Regions from separate parts of the Nocardia sp. NPDC102475 genome, predicted to be linked through region 1. Evidence: riboswitches for the same ligand, from Rfam matches in the RefSeq annotation. Region 1 holds a riboswitch; each other region holds the start of a gene.

What was found. A riboswitch is a leader RNA that binds a small molecule or an ion and turns the genes downstream of it on or off. The one in region 1 is predicted to bind S-adenosylmethionine.
Region 2: linked by a shared signal. The riboswitch ahead of ACZ60G_RS19605 (aminotransferase class V-fold PLP-dependent enzyme) and the one ahead of ACZ60G_RS39440 (rhodanese-like domain-containing protein) in region 1 are both predicted to bind S-adenosylmethionine.
Region 3: linked by a shared signal. The riboswitch ahead of ACZ60G_RS28365 (amino acid ABC transporter permease) and the one ahead of ACZ60G_RS39440 (rhodanese-like domain-containing protein) in region 1 are both predicted to bind S-adenosylmethionine.

The regions. Positions count from the first base shown of each region.
Region 1 covers NZ_JBVJLS010000034.1:46,999-51,881, reverse strand. Annotated here, with positions in the region: gene ACZ60G_RS39450 (DUF8020 domain-containing protein) at 1-319, shown strand, start outside; gene ACZ60G_RS39445 (O-succinylhomoserine sulfhydrylase) at 441-1,655, opposite strand; gene ACZ60G_RS39440 (rhodanese-like domain-containing protein) at 1,652-2,068, opposite strand; SAM riboswitch class IV at 2,083-2,199, opposite strand; gene ACZ60G_RS39435 (Rv0361 family membrane protein) at 2,265-2,720, opposite strand; gene ACZ60G_RS39430 (FAD-dependent oxidoreductase) at 3,027-4,415, shown strand; gene ACZ60G_RS39425 (amidohydrolase family protein) at 4,541-4,883, shown strand, end outside.
Region 2 covers NZ_JBVJLS010000010.1:96,001-100,883, forward strand. Annotated here, with positions in the region: gene ACZ60G_RS19590 (WXG100-like domain-containing protein) at 1-184, opposite strand, end outside; gene ACZ60G_RS19595 (magnesium and cobalt transport protein CorA) at 189-533, opposite strand; gene ACZ60G_RS19600 (YbaB/EbfC family nucleoid-associated protein) at 537-1,049, opposite strand; gene ACZ60G_RS19605 (aminotransferase class V-fold PLP-dependent enzyme) at 1,316-2,638, opposite strand; SAM riboswitch class IV at 2,685-2,798, opposite strand; gene ACZ60G_RS19610 (LysE family translocator) at 2,912-3,547, shown strand; gene ACZ60G_RS19615 (DHA2 family efflux MFS transporter permease subunit) at 3,592-4,883, opposite strand, start outside.
Region 3 covers NZ_JBVJLS010000017.1:92,175-97,057, reverse strand. Annotated here, with positions in the region: gene ACZ60G_RS28380 (LppM family (lipo)protein) at 1-671, shown strand, start outside; gene ACZ60G_RS28375 (glycosyltransferase family 2 protein) at 680-1,822, shown strand; gene ACZ60G_RS28370 (hypothetical protein) at 2,005-2,712, opposite strand; SAM riboswitch class I at 3,051-3,144, shown strand; gene ACZ60G_RS28365 (amino acid ABC transporter permease) at 3,154-4,149, shown strand; gene ACZ60G_RS28360 (amino acid ABC transporter ATP-binding protein) at 4,146-4,883, shown strand, end outside.

The DNA of each region.
Region 1 (4,883 bases):
ATCGCCCGTCGAGAACCAGGCTGCGATGGCGGAGTTCTCGACCCGATTGGGGCTCGCCGCCACGCTCGGCACATTCGTCGGCACCGTGATCGGTCTGGTCGTCGGGGGCGTTACCGGATGCATTGTGGGTTTGCCGCTGTTCGCGGTCGGCTGCATACCTGCCGCGATCGCCGGTGCGGGGATCGGCGGCGTTCTGGGGACAATTGTTGCCGGGGGACCGGTCCTGATGCTTTCGGCCGTGGAGCTGATCGACACGCTCAACGCGCCCGCCGGTACGACTAAATGGGCGCAGAACTCTTCTCTGAAACCTGCGAATTAGGTGATCAGCAATGCGGCGCGATACGGCGCGCCGCATCCCCGATGGCGGCGGCCGGCGGCGGAAACCAGCCACCAGCCAGCCGACTCCACACCGGCGTTACCGACAGCACAGCCTCATACATCTAGCTGAGCGCGTGGTCCAAATCGCTCAGCAGATCCTCGACATCCTCCAGCCCAACCGAGATGCGGACGACACCGTCGGACAGGCCGATGGTGGCGCGGCCTTCGGGGCCCATGGCGCGGTGGGTTGTGGTGGCGGGGTGGGTGATGAGGGTTTTGGAGTCGCCGAGGTTGTTGGAGATATCGATGATGCGCAGGCGGTTGAGGACCTCGAAGGCGCGCTTCTTGGCCTCGGCCTCCGGCGCGTTCAGTTCGAAGGTGACCACGGTGCCGCCGCCGCTCATCTGGCCGGTCGCCAGGTCGTACTGCGGATGCGACTCCAGGTACGGGTAGCGCACCCACGAGACGGATTTGTTGGCCTCGAGGAAGCGGGCGATGCGCAATGCGGATTCGGTCGAGTGACGCACGCGCAGTGGCATGGTCTCCAAACCCTTGAGCAGGGTCCATGCGTTGAACGGGCTCAGCGCCGGACCGGTATGGCGCATAAGGTTTTTCACCGGGCCGTCGATGTAGTCCTGGGTGCCGAGGATCGCACCACCGAGCACCCGGCCCTGACCATCGATGTGCTTGGTACCCGAATACACCAGCACGTCCGCACCGAGTTCGAAACCGCGCTGCAGCAGTGGCGTGGCGAAGACGTTGTCCAGCACCACTTTCGCGCCCGCCGCATGCGCGAGCTCGGTCACCCGGCGCACGTCGACCAGCGTCTGCATCGGATTGGCCGGTGTCTCGAAGAACACGGCCTGGGTCGGCACCGAAAGCGCCTGCTCCCACTGATCCAGATCATCGCCGTCGACGAAGACCGTCTCCACACCCCAGCGCGGCAGGATCTCGTTGCACACCACGAAGCACGAGCCGAACAGGCTGCGCGCGGCCACAAGTCGATCGCCCGCGCCCAAAAGCGCACCCAGCGCGGTGAATACGGCCGACATGCCGCTCGCGGTAGCGAAACATGCTTCGGCGCCGTCGATCAGACGTAGCCGCTCCTCGAACATGGCGACCGTCGGGTTGCCGTAGCGGGAGTAGACGAAATGCTCGATATCGCCGGTGAACGCGGCCTCGGCCGCCTCGGCGCTCTCGTAGACGAAACCGGAGGACAGGTACAGCGCCTCGGCGGTTTCCTCGAATCCCGAGCGGCGCAGGCCGCCTCGTACGCCGAGCGTCGCGGGACCGACACCTTCGGGCAGCGGCTTGTCGAACGAACCGCCGGTGATCATGACTGCCGCCAGGGCAGGCCGATGGCGCGCCAGCCGGAGCCGCCGCGATGTCCGAGCTCATCGATCGGGCCTTCGAAGCCCTCCAGCACATTGAACGACGGGGCGATGCCGGCCCCGGTCGCGGCGACCGCCGCACCGATGGAACGCTGTCCGGAGCGACAGAGGAAGACGACGGGCGCGGCCGGATCGCGACCCTCCAGCGCCTTGGTCAGCTGCTCGACGAACTCACCGTTGCGGGCGCCGTTGCTGTCGACCCATTCGATCAGCACCGTCGGCCGTTCGATCGAAGTCGTATCCGGCACACCGACGAAACGCCATTCGGCCTCGGTGCGCACGTCTACCAGGACAGCTTCGGGATTGTCCTGCAACAACTCCCACGCCTGCTGTGGGGTGATATCACCGGCATATGTCATGCGATCCTCCTGTGAATCCACGCTTGCCGCACCTGGGTTTCGGTACACGGCCAGGTCGTCACCCGGAGCACCCCACCGCGGAGGAGGGTTGCCGACCAGCCAGCCGGGGCTTGGCGCTGGTACTCATGACCTGAAAATGAGATTGCCTGGGCAGGGGCCGCCATGTCAAACCCCAGTTCGCGCCGCGCATAAGGAATCAACCGCAGACGATCCATCGGTCTTGGGAGCGGGTCAGATTCCAGGTTGCCGGGGTCTCCCGGCCCTCGACCGCGATGGTCACCGTCGCCTTGGCCTTATCGCCGTCGACCATCGCATTCTCAATCTTGGTGACCTTGATCGACTTTCCGGCCGCGGTCCCGCCGAACTGACCGGCGAGCGGCGTCTTGCTCTCGTCGAAGCCGGGACAGGCCACGCCCGGCGGCGGCGTGTTGTCGGTGGTGGCGCGGGCCTCCGCGTAGCGCTGCACCGCGGCCGCGATCTTGTCCGATTCTGTGACATTTTTCTCAGCGGGCGAAAGCACCGCACCGAGCACGATCGCGACCAGCACGACGGCGGCGAAGACGGCAGCCGCGATGAACGGCGCGATGGAGCGACGATCGGTCTGATCGACCTCGATTACGGGTTCTTCATCGGTGCCCTGCTGCTCTGTCATGGGTCGATCATCCCTGGTGGACGGCGGTATCCGGCATTCGGCCCCGAGACTTGCGCCGCGAGGATTTGATAGATGTGCGCAGAGCGGGTAGTCACGGTAGGTGGGCCGGGGCAGCAAACACCCGGTGTACGCACCGCCGCAGGGTGCGCGCTGTGCCACCGATAGAATCGCGAAACTGCGGCGTGGCTGTCATAGCCGAGATGGCCGCCTGTTCGCATCAGCAGATGCGACCGAGAGGGTGCGTCAAGTTAGCCTAAGCTAAGACTGACGCCGTAATTGTTTCGACCATAAGGGTGCGCGTAAAAGATGACCGAACAAAGTGCAGCGACTCGCCCGCTTCGCATCGCGATCGTGGGCGCGGGACCGGCCGGAATCTACGCCGCCGACGCGTTGATGAAGTCCGATGCCGAGGTGAGCATCGACCTGTACGAGCGCATGCCCGCGCCGTTCGGGTTGATCCGCTACGGCGTCGCGCCGGACCATCCGCGCATCAAGGGCATCATCACCGCCCTGCACAAGGTGCTGGACAAGCCGCAGGTCCGCCTGCTCGGCAATATCGACTACGGCACCGACATCACCCTCGACGATCTGCGCACGTTCTATGACGCGGTGATCTTCTCCACCGGCGCCAACGCCGACCGCGCGCTGCCCATCCCCGGCATCGACCTGGACGGCAGCTACGGCGCCGCGGACTTCGTCTCCTGGTACGACGGTCATCCGGACGTGCCGCGCACCTGGCCGCTGGACGCGGAGAAGGTCGCGGTCCTGGGTGTCGGCAATGTTGCGCTCGACGTGGCGCGTGTGCTGGCCAAGACTGGTGACGAACTGCTGCCGACCGAGATCCCGCCGAACGTCTACAACGGCCTGCAGGCCAATAAGGCGATCGAGGTGCACGTCTTCGGCCGCCGCGGCCCGGCGCAGGCCAAGTTCACCCCGCTCGAGCTGCGTGAACTCGACCATTCGCCGACCATCGAGGTCATCGTCGATCCCGAGGACATCGACTACGACGAGGGCTCCGAGGCCGCGCGCAGGCACTCCAAGCAGGTCGACATGATCGCCAACACTCTGGAGCAGTGGGCCATCCGCGATGTCGGTAACCGCCCGCACAAGCTGTTCCTGCACTTCTTCGAGTCCCCGGCCGAGATCCTCGGCGAGGACGGCAAGGTCGCCGGCCTGCGCACCGAGCGCACCCAGCTCGACGGCACCGGCAATGTCAAGGGCACCGGCGTGTTCAAGGACTGGGACATCCAGGCTGTCTACCGCGCCGTCGGCTACCTGTCGCAGAACCTGACCAACCTGCCGTTCGACGATCAGGCCGGTGTCGTTCCCAACGAGGCCGGACGCGTCCTCGCCGACGAAGACGCCGACGGTGCTGACCGCTACCTGCCCGCCACCTACGTCACCGGCTGGATCAAGCGCGGCCCGGTCGGCCTCATCGGCCACACCAAGGGCGACGCCAACGAGACCGTTGCCTGCCTGCTCGACGACAGCGTGAACTTCACTCCGGCCGCCAAGCCGGAACTGGACGCGGTCACCGAATTCCTGGAGAGCAAGGGCATCCCGTTCACCACCTGGCAGGGCTGGTACCGCCTGGACGCGCACGAGCGCGCCCTCGGCGAGCCGGAGGGCCGCGAGCGCGTCAAGGTCGTCGAGCGCGAGGACATGCTGCGCGCCAGCGAGCCGCACAAGGTCTAGTGCGCACCCCACGGGGGTGTGACCGTCACCTCCTGTGGTTCTCGACAATCCGACACGGCTGCGGCAGCGCAAAATCTGTCGGGTCTGCGGCAGCGGAAATTCCGTCTCTGAGGCATTCTGTACAAGTGTTCGATGCCCATCTCCACATCTTCGACCCGCGGTTCCCGCTGGCCGAGAACGAGGGCTACCTGCCCGACCCGTTCACCATCGCCGATTATCGAAAGCGTATGTCGCGCTTCGATGTCGGCGGCGGTGCCGTGGTCAGCGGATCGTTCCAAGGCACCGATCAGACCTACCTGAAAGCGGCGCTCGCGGAACTCGGCGAGGGTTGGGTCGGCGTAACGGCGCTGGACCCCGACGCCACCGACCAAGAGATCATCGAACTCGACCGGATCGGTGTGCGTGCGCTGCGGTTCAACGTCAAGCGCGCGGCCCCGGATATCACCGCGATGACGTTGCAGGCATTGC
Region 2 (4,883 bases), on a different contig from region 1:
CCTCGATATGGCCGAGGGCCTCTTGGAATTTGGTATCGATCTTGCCGGAGTACTTCTCCAGCGTATTCGCCATCTGCTCGGCCTTGTTGCCCAAACTGAACAGCTTGGTCTCATCGGCCTTCGGCCAGCGATAGACGACGACCGCCGCCACCGGCTCCAGCGCCGCTGGTATCTGCAATCCCATGCGGCTACCCCTTGCCGTTCTCGTCGAGCAGACCGGTGATCTTCTCGACGGCCGACTCGAAATCCCCATCGGTCGTCGACACGGCGTCCGCGACGGCGGTGAAACGCTTTTGGACCGATCCGAGCAGGCTGATCACGCGGTCGAGCATCTCGGTCGCGTCCTCGACAGGGCCGAGGAAGTTCTGCAGGAAGGCCTGTCCGAATTCGTCATCGCCGATGCCGTCGCCGTCCTCGCTCAGCGCGCTGGTGAATTCCGCCACTTCGGCGGCGAATTCGGTGCCCAGCGCACCGATTTCGGTCGCGATCGAACGGAACTGCTCCGGATCGAGCCGGAAGTTGCTGTTGCCCATGACCTACCAGCCCTTCCAGTGCGGGCCCTCATCGTCCGGATCCTCGTCCAGCCGCCGGGGGAACTCGATCTGTGGTTCCGTTTCGGGCTCCGGCGGAGGCGGCGGCAGGATATTCCCGTCGGGCCGGGCGATCGTGGGCAGTTCGCCGAACGGATCCTCGGGCAGCCCGACCTCCGATACCGCCGCCAGCACCGGCGCCAGGCGCGCGTCGAGCTGCTCCTTGGCGGCCCGGGCCGCGGCCTGCGCCGCCTCGGTCACCGCCGCACCGAGCCGCTCCGGATTCGAGCGCTTGAACGCCTCCGGCGCCACCCACACATCCAGCGGAATACCCGCCGAATTAGCCGTCACCCGAACCAGCTGATCCTGTGACCAGCCCTGCACGGTCAGGTTCGCGAGCTCGGATTTGGCCGCGCCGAACTGCTCTAGCTGCCGCTCGTAGACATCGGTCATCTGGTCGACTCGTCCGAGCATCCCGTCCGTCCAGGACTGGAGCGCGTCCCGCTCTGCCGAATTCATTCAGCCGCCTTCCATTCCCCCGCCCCGGCCGGACGAGTGCCATCACACTTCTAGACGCAAGGGCTGGAGCGGCGGTTCCGTGGTACCGCAAATTGTTTGGTGAATTCTTCAGAGCGAAGCCTGCGCGCCCGAGGGATCACGCCAGCCTGGCCGAATCCGCTTGCGAGGTCCCGCGCATGTTCCTCCGCTGCTTGTGGATTCACCCGGCCCTCGGACCGCGTCGGCCCAATGCCGCGGGGGAGCTACGACTGCGCGGGCGGCTCCGATCAGCCGATCGAGCAGGGCGCGGCGCCGTCGTTGGTGTCGGGGCTGGCGAAGGGACGGGTCTCCGGTGTCGGATTCCAAAGTCCGTCAGTACTGGCGTAATTCCACGACGCCCCCTTGTCGACCAGGGTAGCGATGGCCTCGACCAGCCGATCCACATCGTCGGAGCTGGTGCCGAGGCCGATGCTGGCACGCAGCGCACCGTCCAGGCCGAGCCGCTCGAGCAGCGGGTGGGCGCAGAAGCGGCCGTCGCGAATGCCGATGCCGTGCTCCGCGGAGAGATAGGCCGCGACGTGTCCGGGGACGAATCCGTCCAGCGTGAAGGCGACGATGCCGACGGTGTCGGGGCTGTCGTCCCAGATGCGCAGCAGGTTGACGCCCGGAATCGTGGACAGCCCGGCGCGCAGGCGATCGGCGAGCCGTCGCTCATGCGCGGCAAGGGTTTTCGGATCGATCGCGCACAGCGCGTCGCATGCGGCGGCGAGCGCGGCCGCACCCAGGACATTCGGCGAACCGGCCTCGTGACGCTGCGGCGCCGATGCCCATTCCGCGCCGGTAGTGGTGACCTCGCGGACCGCCCCGCCGCCCGCCAGATACGGTTCGGCGGCATCGAGCCAATCCCGGCGTCCGACAAGCACTCCCGCGCCGAACGGTGCGTAGAGCTTGTGCCCGGAAAAGGCGAGGTAGTCGACTCCGGTGGCGCGCAGGCTGATTCGACGATGCGGTGCCAGTTGCGCGGCATCGACGAGAATGCGTGCACCGCACTGGTGCGCGATGGTGGCCAGGCGCTCGAGCGGCAGCACCTCACCGGTCACATTCGATGCTCCGGTGACCGCGAGCAATGCCGCCGGCCTACTGCACAATTCGGCGATCAGCTGACGGATCGTCTCATCGACGGTCGCCGCGGCTTTGACGACGCGACGACCGTGCCGGGTCCAGGGCAGGAAGTTCGCATGATGTTCGATATCCAGCACCACGGTGTCGCCGGGCACGCAGGCGGCGAGCAGATTCAGCGAATCGGTGGTGTTGCGGGTGAACACCACGACTTGGTCGTCGGCGGCGTCGAGGAAGCGGGTGACCGAACCACGCGCGGCCTCGTAGCACTCGGTGGAGATTCGCGAGGCGTAACCGGCGCCGCGGTGCACGCTCGCGTAGAACGGCAGCAGCTGCTGCACGCGGTCGGTGACCTGCGCCAATGCCGGTGCGCTAGCGGCGTAGTCGAAGTTCGCGTAGGTGGTCGTTCCGCCCTGCACGAGCGGCACCCGGAGGTCGTCGCCGGAAACACGGGCGAGGGCAGCACACCTCTGTTCAACTACAGCGGTCATCACAAAATCCCATCGGCTGTGGGACCCGAAATCAGGTGATCATCCGAGTCCGCGCTTGCCGCACCCGGTCGGGCTGCGGCCCGGTCGTCACCCGGAGCACCCCACCGCGGAGGAGGGTTGCCGACCAGCTAGCCGGGGCTTGACGCTGGTACTCATGACCTGAACCGAGATTGGCAGATGCCGCACCGCCCTGTCAACCGGCCACTTGCTGCATACACATGCAGTCGAATAAATAAACTTGCAATGCCGAGTGATATGCGATCTGATCGAGAGGTGACACTTTCCCTGCTGCTCAGCTTTATCGGCCTGTGCATTCTGCTGTCGATCACGCCCGGCCCGGATTCGTTCCTGGTGCTGCGATTCTCGATCGTGGACGCGCGACCCGGTATTGCCGCGGCGATCGGCTCGGCATTGGGCGGGATCGTGTGGGCGGTGGTGGTCGCGGCGGGCGTCGCCGCCCTGCTGGAACAGTCCGCGACGGCCTACCGGACGCTCAAGGTCATCGGCGGAATCTACCTGGTGTACTTGGGAATTCGCGCGCTGATCGATCACCGCAAGCAGCGCGGGGCGGGCACCGCCGCGGCGGCCGGACAGTCGGCCGCGCAGGCTCCCGTCTCGATCCGCTCGGCATTCGCCGCAGGCCTGGTGTCGTGCATGTTCAACCCGAAGGTCGGGCTGTTCTACCTCGCGGTACTGCCGCAATTCCTCACCGATGTCACGTTTTTGAACACTCTCGCGCTCGGGGCCATCGAATGCTCCATAGCCGCCGTCGAGATGATCCTGCTCGCCGTGCTGGCGTCACGAGCGGTTGCGATGTTGCGCCGCCCACAGGTTCGCGATCGGCTCGAACAGATCAGCGCGGCCATTCTCGCCGCGCTCGGCATCGGCACGGCCGCTTCCGCCGCGTAATCCGTCGTGCGCCTGGCCGGTCGCCACCGACCAGGCGCACAGCGTCACCGGTTTGGCTGAATCTCCTTGCGCCACAGCAATAGTGACGCGAACAACGAGATGACCGAGGCAGCCGTGAGCCACCAGAACGCTTGCCGGAATCCGGCATCCACCGGCAATCCCGCAGCGGCCGCGCGATACAGCACCACCGCGAGCAGTGCCGCTCCGATCGACCCGCCGACCCGCTGCAGAATATTCACGAACGATGCCGCATCCGGCAGCTGCTCGGGCCGTGCCGCGGCGTAGGCCGCAGCGATGATCGGCACCCCGGTCAATCCGGTCGCCACGCCGCGGATCAACAGAAGTGCCTGCACGACAACGGGATTCATCGAAGCATCGCCGAGCGCGAACGGCACGGTGACCGCGGCCGTCACCGCACTGCCGACCACCGCGACCACTCCCCCGCCGTACCGATCGGTCAACCGGCCGCCGATGGGCAGCGCGATGATGCCACCGATCCCGAAGGACATGAGCAGCAAACCCGTCGCGATGAGACCGTCGCGGTGCAGCACTTGAAAGTACAACGGCAGCAACAGCATTGCCCCGAACAGCGACGCACCGGCGAAGTAGTTCGCCACATTCGCCGTCGCGAATATCGGATGCCGGAACAGTCCGACATCGAGCAGACTTCCGCCACCACCGCGCACCGACCGCACCACGAACAGGCCGAGCGCCAGCACCCCGACCACCACCGACACCCACACCGTCGGCGCGGAAACGCTACCGCGACTGCCGAATTCACCAAGTCCATAGACCAGCGCCGACAGCCCGACCGCGATCAATGCGAATCCGGTGGCATCGAATCGACCGCCGTTGCCCGACGCCTGCGCCCGCGGCAACAACCGACGCCCCAGGACGAATGCCACCAGCCCGAACGGGATATTGATCAGGAACAACCACTCCCAGTCCAGATTCGCCAGCATGACGCCGCCGATGGTCGGTCCGATCGCGGGCGCGGCGACCACCGCGATGCCGACGACACTCATCACCCTGCCCAACCGATGCGGACCCGCGACCTGCCCGAGCAGCGTCTGCCCGGCGGGCACCAATAGCCCCGCGGCCAGCCCCTGCGCGATCCGAAAACCGATGAGCCAGCCGATATTCGGAGCCAGCGCACACAGTCCTGAGGTCACCGTGAATCCGGCGAGCGCGGTCAACCAGACCCGGTCCATTCCGAATTGCCGCCCGAGCCAACCGCACAGCGGCAGCGTGACGGCGAGTGCGAGCAGATACCCGCTCGCGATCCACTGGGCACTGTCCAGTGCCGCACCGAGATCCGTCGCGATGGAGTTCAGCC
Region 3 (4,883 bases), on a different contig from region 1:
CCGCGATGCTGGTGCCCATGCTCGCGGGCTGCCTGCGGGTGCAGGTGTCGATGGGTGTGTCGTCCAATGACCGGGTCTCCGGTCGGATCGTGGCCGCGGTGGTTCCCGCGGACGCCAATGACAAGGGCCCGCAGTTGAAGGCGCCCGATTCGCTGGCCGCGAAGGTGCGGGTCGAGCCGTACAGCCAGGACGGCTATGTGGGCAGCAAGGTGTTCTTCGAGGATCTGTCCTTCGGTGAGGTCGGCCAGCTCGGCGCGCTCTCCGATCAGACCCAGGGCATGTTCAACCTGTCGTTCCAGCGCACCGGCGACCTGGTCAGCCTCAATGGCCGGGTCGATCTGAAATCCGTTCCGCCGCACGGTTCGGATGTGCAGTTCACCGTGGCTTTCCCGGCCCGCGTCGCCAAGACCAACGGCAATCGCGAGGACGACTCGACCGTCTCCTGGAAACTGCCGCCCGGCGATGTCTCTACCCTGCGCGCCGAGGTCAGCTACGCGGACCCGAATACCCGCTCCTTCGCGGGCTGGGCAGGCATCGTCGGTGGTATCACCCTCGCCGTCGCCGCCATCATCGCCGCCATCGCCTACATGGACCGCAACCCGGCACCGCCCGGCGCACCGGAAACCAACTTCTCACCGAGCAATCTGTGGCGTTCGCTGACCCGCCGCTGACGCGAACGTTGCGCGCGGGCGCGGCGATCGCCGCGTGGGCGGGTGCGGGTATCGCGCTGTTCGGTTGCGGGACCGCGTTATTCAACCGCGTGACGGTGCGCAGGCTCTCGACCGGACCGAATACGGTGATCGAGCCGGTGTCGGTGTGTATCCCGGCACGCGATGAGGCACACCGACTGCCCGAGCTGATCGATGATCTCCGTGGTCAGGCGGGTGTGCCGCGACTACAGGTGCTGATTCTCGACGACGCGTCGTCGGACGGGACCGAAGCGGCCGCGCTCGACGCGATTGCGGGCGATTCGCGCTTCACTGTGTTCCGCTCCGAGGCCGAACCCGCGCCCGGATGGACCGGAAAGGCCGCGGCCTGCGCGCGACTGGCCGAGTTGGCGGATGCCACGGTGCTGATCTTTCTCGATGCCGATGTGCGACTGGCACCGAATGCGATCGCCGCGGCGACCGCCGAATTGCGCCGCAGCCGAGCCGCATTGTTGTCACCGTGGCCGTACCAGGTGACCGAATCGCTGGCCGAGGCGCTGGTGCAGCCGCTGCTGTGCTGGTCGTGGGCGACGAGCCTGCCGATCGCGGCCGCCAATCGCAGCCTGCGCCCCTCGACAGCCGTGGCCTGCGGCCAGTTCTTGGTGTTCGACGCCACCGCCTACCACGCCATCGGCGGGCATTCCGCGGTCGCCGCGAGCCCGACCGAGGACCTGGATATCGCTCGCGCACTGCGTCGCTCGGGTCGCCGGACCGCGCTGGTCGCGGCAGGCCGAGCGGCGAGCACCCGAATGTACCGTGGCGCAGCCGAACTGGAGATCGGTTACAACCGCTGGCTGTGGTCCGCGTACGGCGGCACGACAATCGGCGGCGCGGCGGTGGGAGCCGTTGCGACACTGGCCTACTGGGCGCCCCCATTGGCCGCGATCGGCGGCCGGGGCTCCATACGCACCGCCGGTCTCATCGGCTACGGCGCCGCGGTCGCCAGCCGCCTGCTCGCGCGCTCACTGGAACGCGGCACCACGACCCGCACGGACGCCCTTGCGGCCCTGGCACATCCGATCTCCATCGACGCCTACCTCCGCCTCTGGACCCGCGCCCACCGCGCCCACCGCACCAACACCTTGACCTGGAAGTCCCGCCCCTTGACCCGCTGATCAAGATCAGGTGGAATCCGTGACGGCATCGCCCGAGAAGACCCAGCCGCCAGTGCCACCTGATCTTGATCGGTCCTCAGGACTCTCGGGGATGGGCGGGCTGCTCCGGCGACCGCAGTCGATTCCGCGGGGCCGGGATCTGTCCACGGGCCCCGAGCCTGTCTCGGCCAGGGGCCCGTGGATCAGCGCACTGTGGTGAGTCCTATGGTCGGGACGAAGAAGCAGGACTTGGTGCCGTTGTCCACGGTTCCGAAGACTGCGGCGAGTACCGTGCCGGATCCTGTGTCGACCGGAACCGCGCGCACCCCACCGACCGGGAATACGGCGAAGAAGTCTTGGACGGCGCGTTCGGCCATTGGCCTTATCTCGGTCGGGGTTTCGGCGGGCACCATCGTGCGGACCACATCGGAGATCGATCCCATGGCGGTGATGCCGCTGCGGCCATTGGCCAGGTTGACCCAGGCGACGTTCATGCCCGAAGCATTCGTGCCGTCCGGGCCGAGGCCGTAGGGGACGAAGGTGAACATGACCTGGCCCGCCTTGACGGCGGTCGGGTCGAGTCCCGGAATGGCCACCGTGGTTTTGGGCCACGGCCCCGGGACCGCGCCCGCAACCGCGGGCACCAGACCGAGGCTGCCGGTGCCGGAGCAGAGCGGCGCGACCGCCGGGTACAGGAACGGGTCGATGCCGAAGGTGCGCAGCGCGTCCACGACGGCTCGGTAACCGGCGAACAGATCACCGGGTGCGGCCTGGGCGGACGGCGCGGTCGCGGCCGGAACGGCTGGTGCGGGTATCGGCGCCGGACCCGCGGCGGCGATGCCGGGGGCGGCGAGAGTCAGCGCGGCCGTAGCGGTCGCGATGGCGGTTAGCGTGGTCAGACGGCGCAGCATGGTCACGGCGGACCTCCTCATCGTCGGGCACGAATCGAGGTCCGAGAGTACTCCGGCAAACCTTCGCAACAGCGTTTATTCGGGTGGTCGACACGTTCGTGCCGCGCGCCCCTATGGGCCGCCAAGGCGATCCGCAGGCGGGCAATCCGGACGAAGAGCACGCGGAGAACTCGGTCCGAAATGCCGCGATCCACCGCATGACCGGGCCAATAGTGCCTGCTCACGACCCTGCAAACAAGGTCTGCGCTCACGCTGATTCGTATCCTTGTGCCGGACTTCGCCTGCTTCGCATGATATTTCGGCTAGACCCATTGACCGACCCGTGCTCGGCGTCGGACACACCATCCAGAGCGACCGAGAGACCTGGCTCATCGACGTCGCAGCAACCCCCCGGTCACCGGGTGCGGGTGCTTCCGCCGGGAACGATGGAGGAACCGAAATATGAGCGCATCCGTCGCATCCGATACTCCGGTATCGGATGTCCCGATACCGGCTGCACCCACCGCCACCGTAAGCACTACCGACGCACCGGCGATCGCCAAGCCCTGGCACCCCTGGCGCTGGGTTGTCAGCGCCATCGCGCTCGTGCTGCTCGCCCAGTTCGTCCATGGACTGGCCACCAATCCGGGCTGGGATTGGTCGACGTTCGCCAAGTACTTCACCGCGAAATCGGTGCTGTCGGCGCTGAAGGTCACCTTGGAGCTGACCCTGTGGGGTACGGCACTGGGATTCCTGATCGGTACGGCATTGGCGATCGCCCGACTGTCGAATAATCCGGTGCTGCGGGTGATCTCGTGGGTCTACATCTGGGCGTTCCGCTCGATTCCGCTGATCGTGCAGCTGCTGTTCTGGTTCAACATCGCCTACCTGTACCACACGCTCTCGCTCGGAATCCCGTTCGGCCCTTCCTTTCTCACCTTCGAGGTGAACGGGGTGATCAGCGGTTTCACCGCGGCGGTCATCGGACTCGCACTGCATCAGGCGGCGTATGCGGCCGAGATCATCCGCGCCGGATACATTTCGGTCGATCCGGGGCAGCTGGAAGCGGCTGCCGCACTCGGTATTCCACGGGGGCGCCAGTTCCGCACGGTCATCGTCCCGCAGGCCATGCGCTCGATTCTGCCGAATGCGACCAATGAGGTGATCAGCCTGTTCAAGGGCACCTCGATCGTCTCGGTCATGGCGATCGCGGAACTCTTCTACCAGGTCCAGGTGATCTACGGCCGCAACGGCCGGGTGGTGCCACTGCTCATGGTGGCCACGATCTGGTACATCGTGCTGACCACGATTCTGTCGGTGGTGCAGTTCTATATCGAACGCCACTACGCCAAGGGCGCGCACCGCACGCCCCCACCGACACCGGTGCAGAAGGTTCGGCGCAGACTCCGCGAAATCGCCGAAATCGGTTCCACCGCACCGCGCGGGGCTACCCGATGAGCGCGCCGGTGGCCCCGGCTCCTGCGGTACAGGTGCGCGGGGTGCGTAAGTCCTACGGCAGCAGCGAGGTACTCACTGGCATCGACCTGACCGTACGGGCCGGTGAAGTGGTCACCGTGATCGGACCGTCCGGTTCCGGCAAGTCGACGCTGCTGCGGGTGGTCAACCACCTGGAGTCGCTGGATGCGGGCACCGTGCACATCGACGGCGAACTGATCGGATATCGGCTGCGCCGCAATAAGTTGCACGCGCTGTCAGACCGCGAAGTGCGCAAACAGCGCTCGCATATCGGCTTCGTCTTCCAGCAGTTCAATCTCTTCCCGCATCTGACGGTGCTCGACAATGTCACGCTCGCACCGATTTCCGCGCAGGGTCGTCCGCGTGCGGAAATCGAGTCCGAGGCACGGGATTTGCTCGAGCGGGTCGGCATCGGCGACCTGACCGACGCCTATCCGCGGCGGCTGTCCGGCGGACAACAGCAGCGCGTTGCCATCGCGCGGGCGTTGGCACTGCGACCGCCGGTGATCCTCTTCGACGAACCCACCTCCGCACTGGATCCGGAGCTCGTCGGCGAAGTCCTCGATGTGATCCGCGATCTCGCCGACGGCGGGACCGCGCTGGTGATCGTCACCCACGAAATCGGTTTCGCCCGTGAGGTCGCCGACACCGTCGTATTCCTCGACGGCGGCGTGATCGTCGAACAAGGTCCGCCCGCCGCCGTACTCGACAACCCG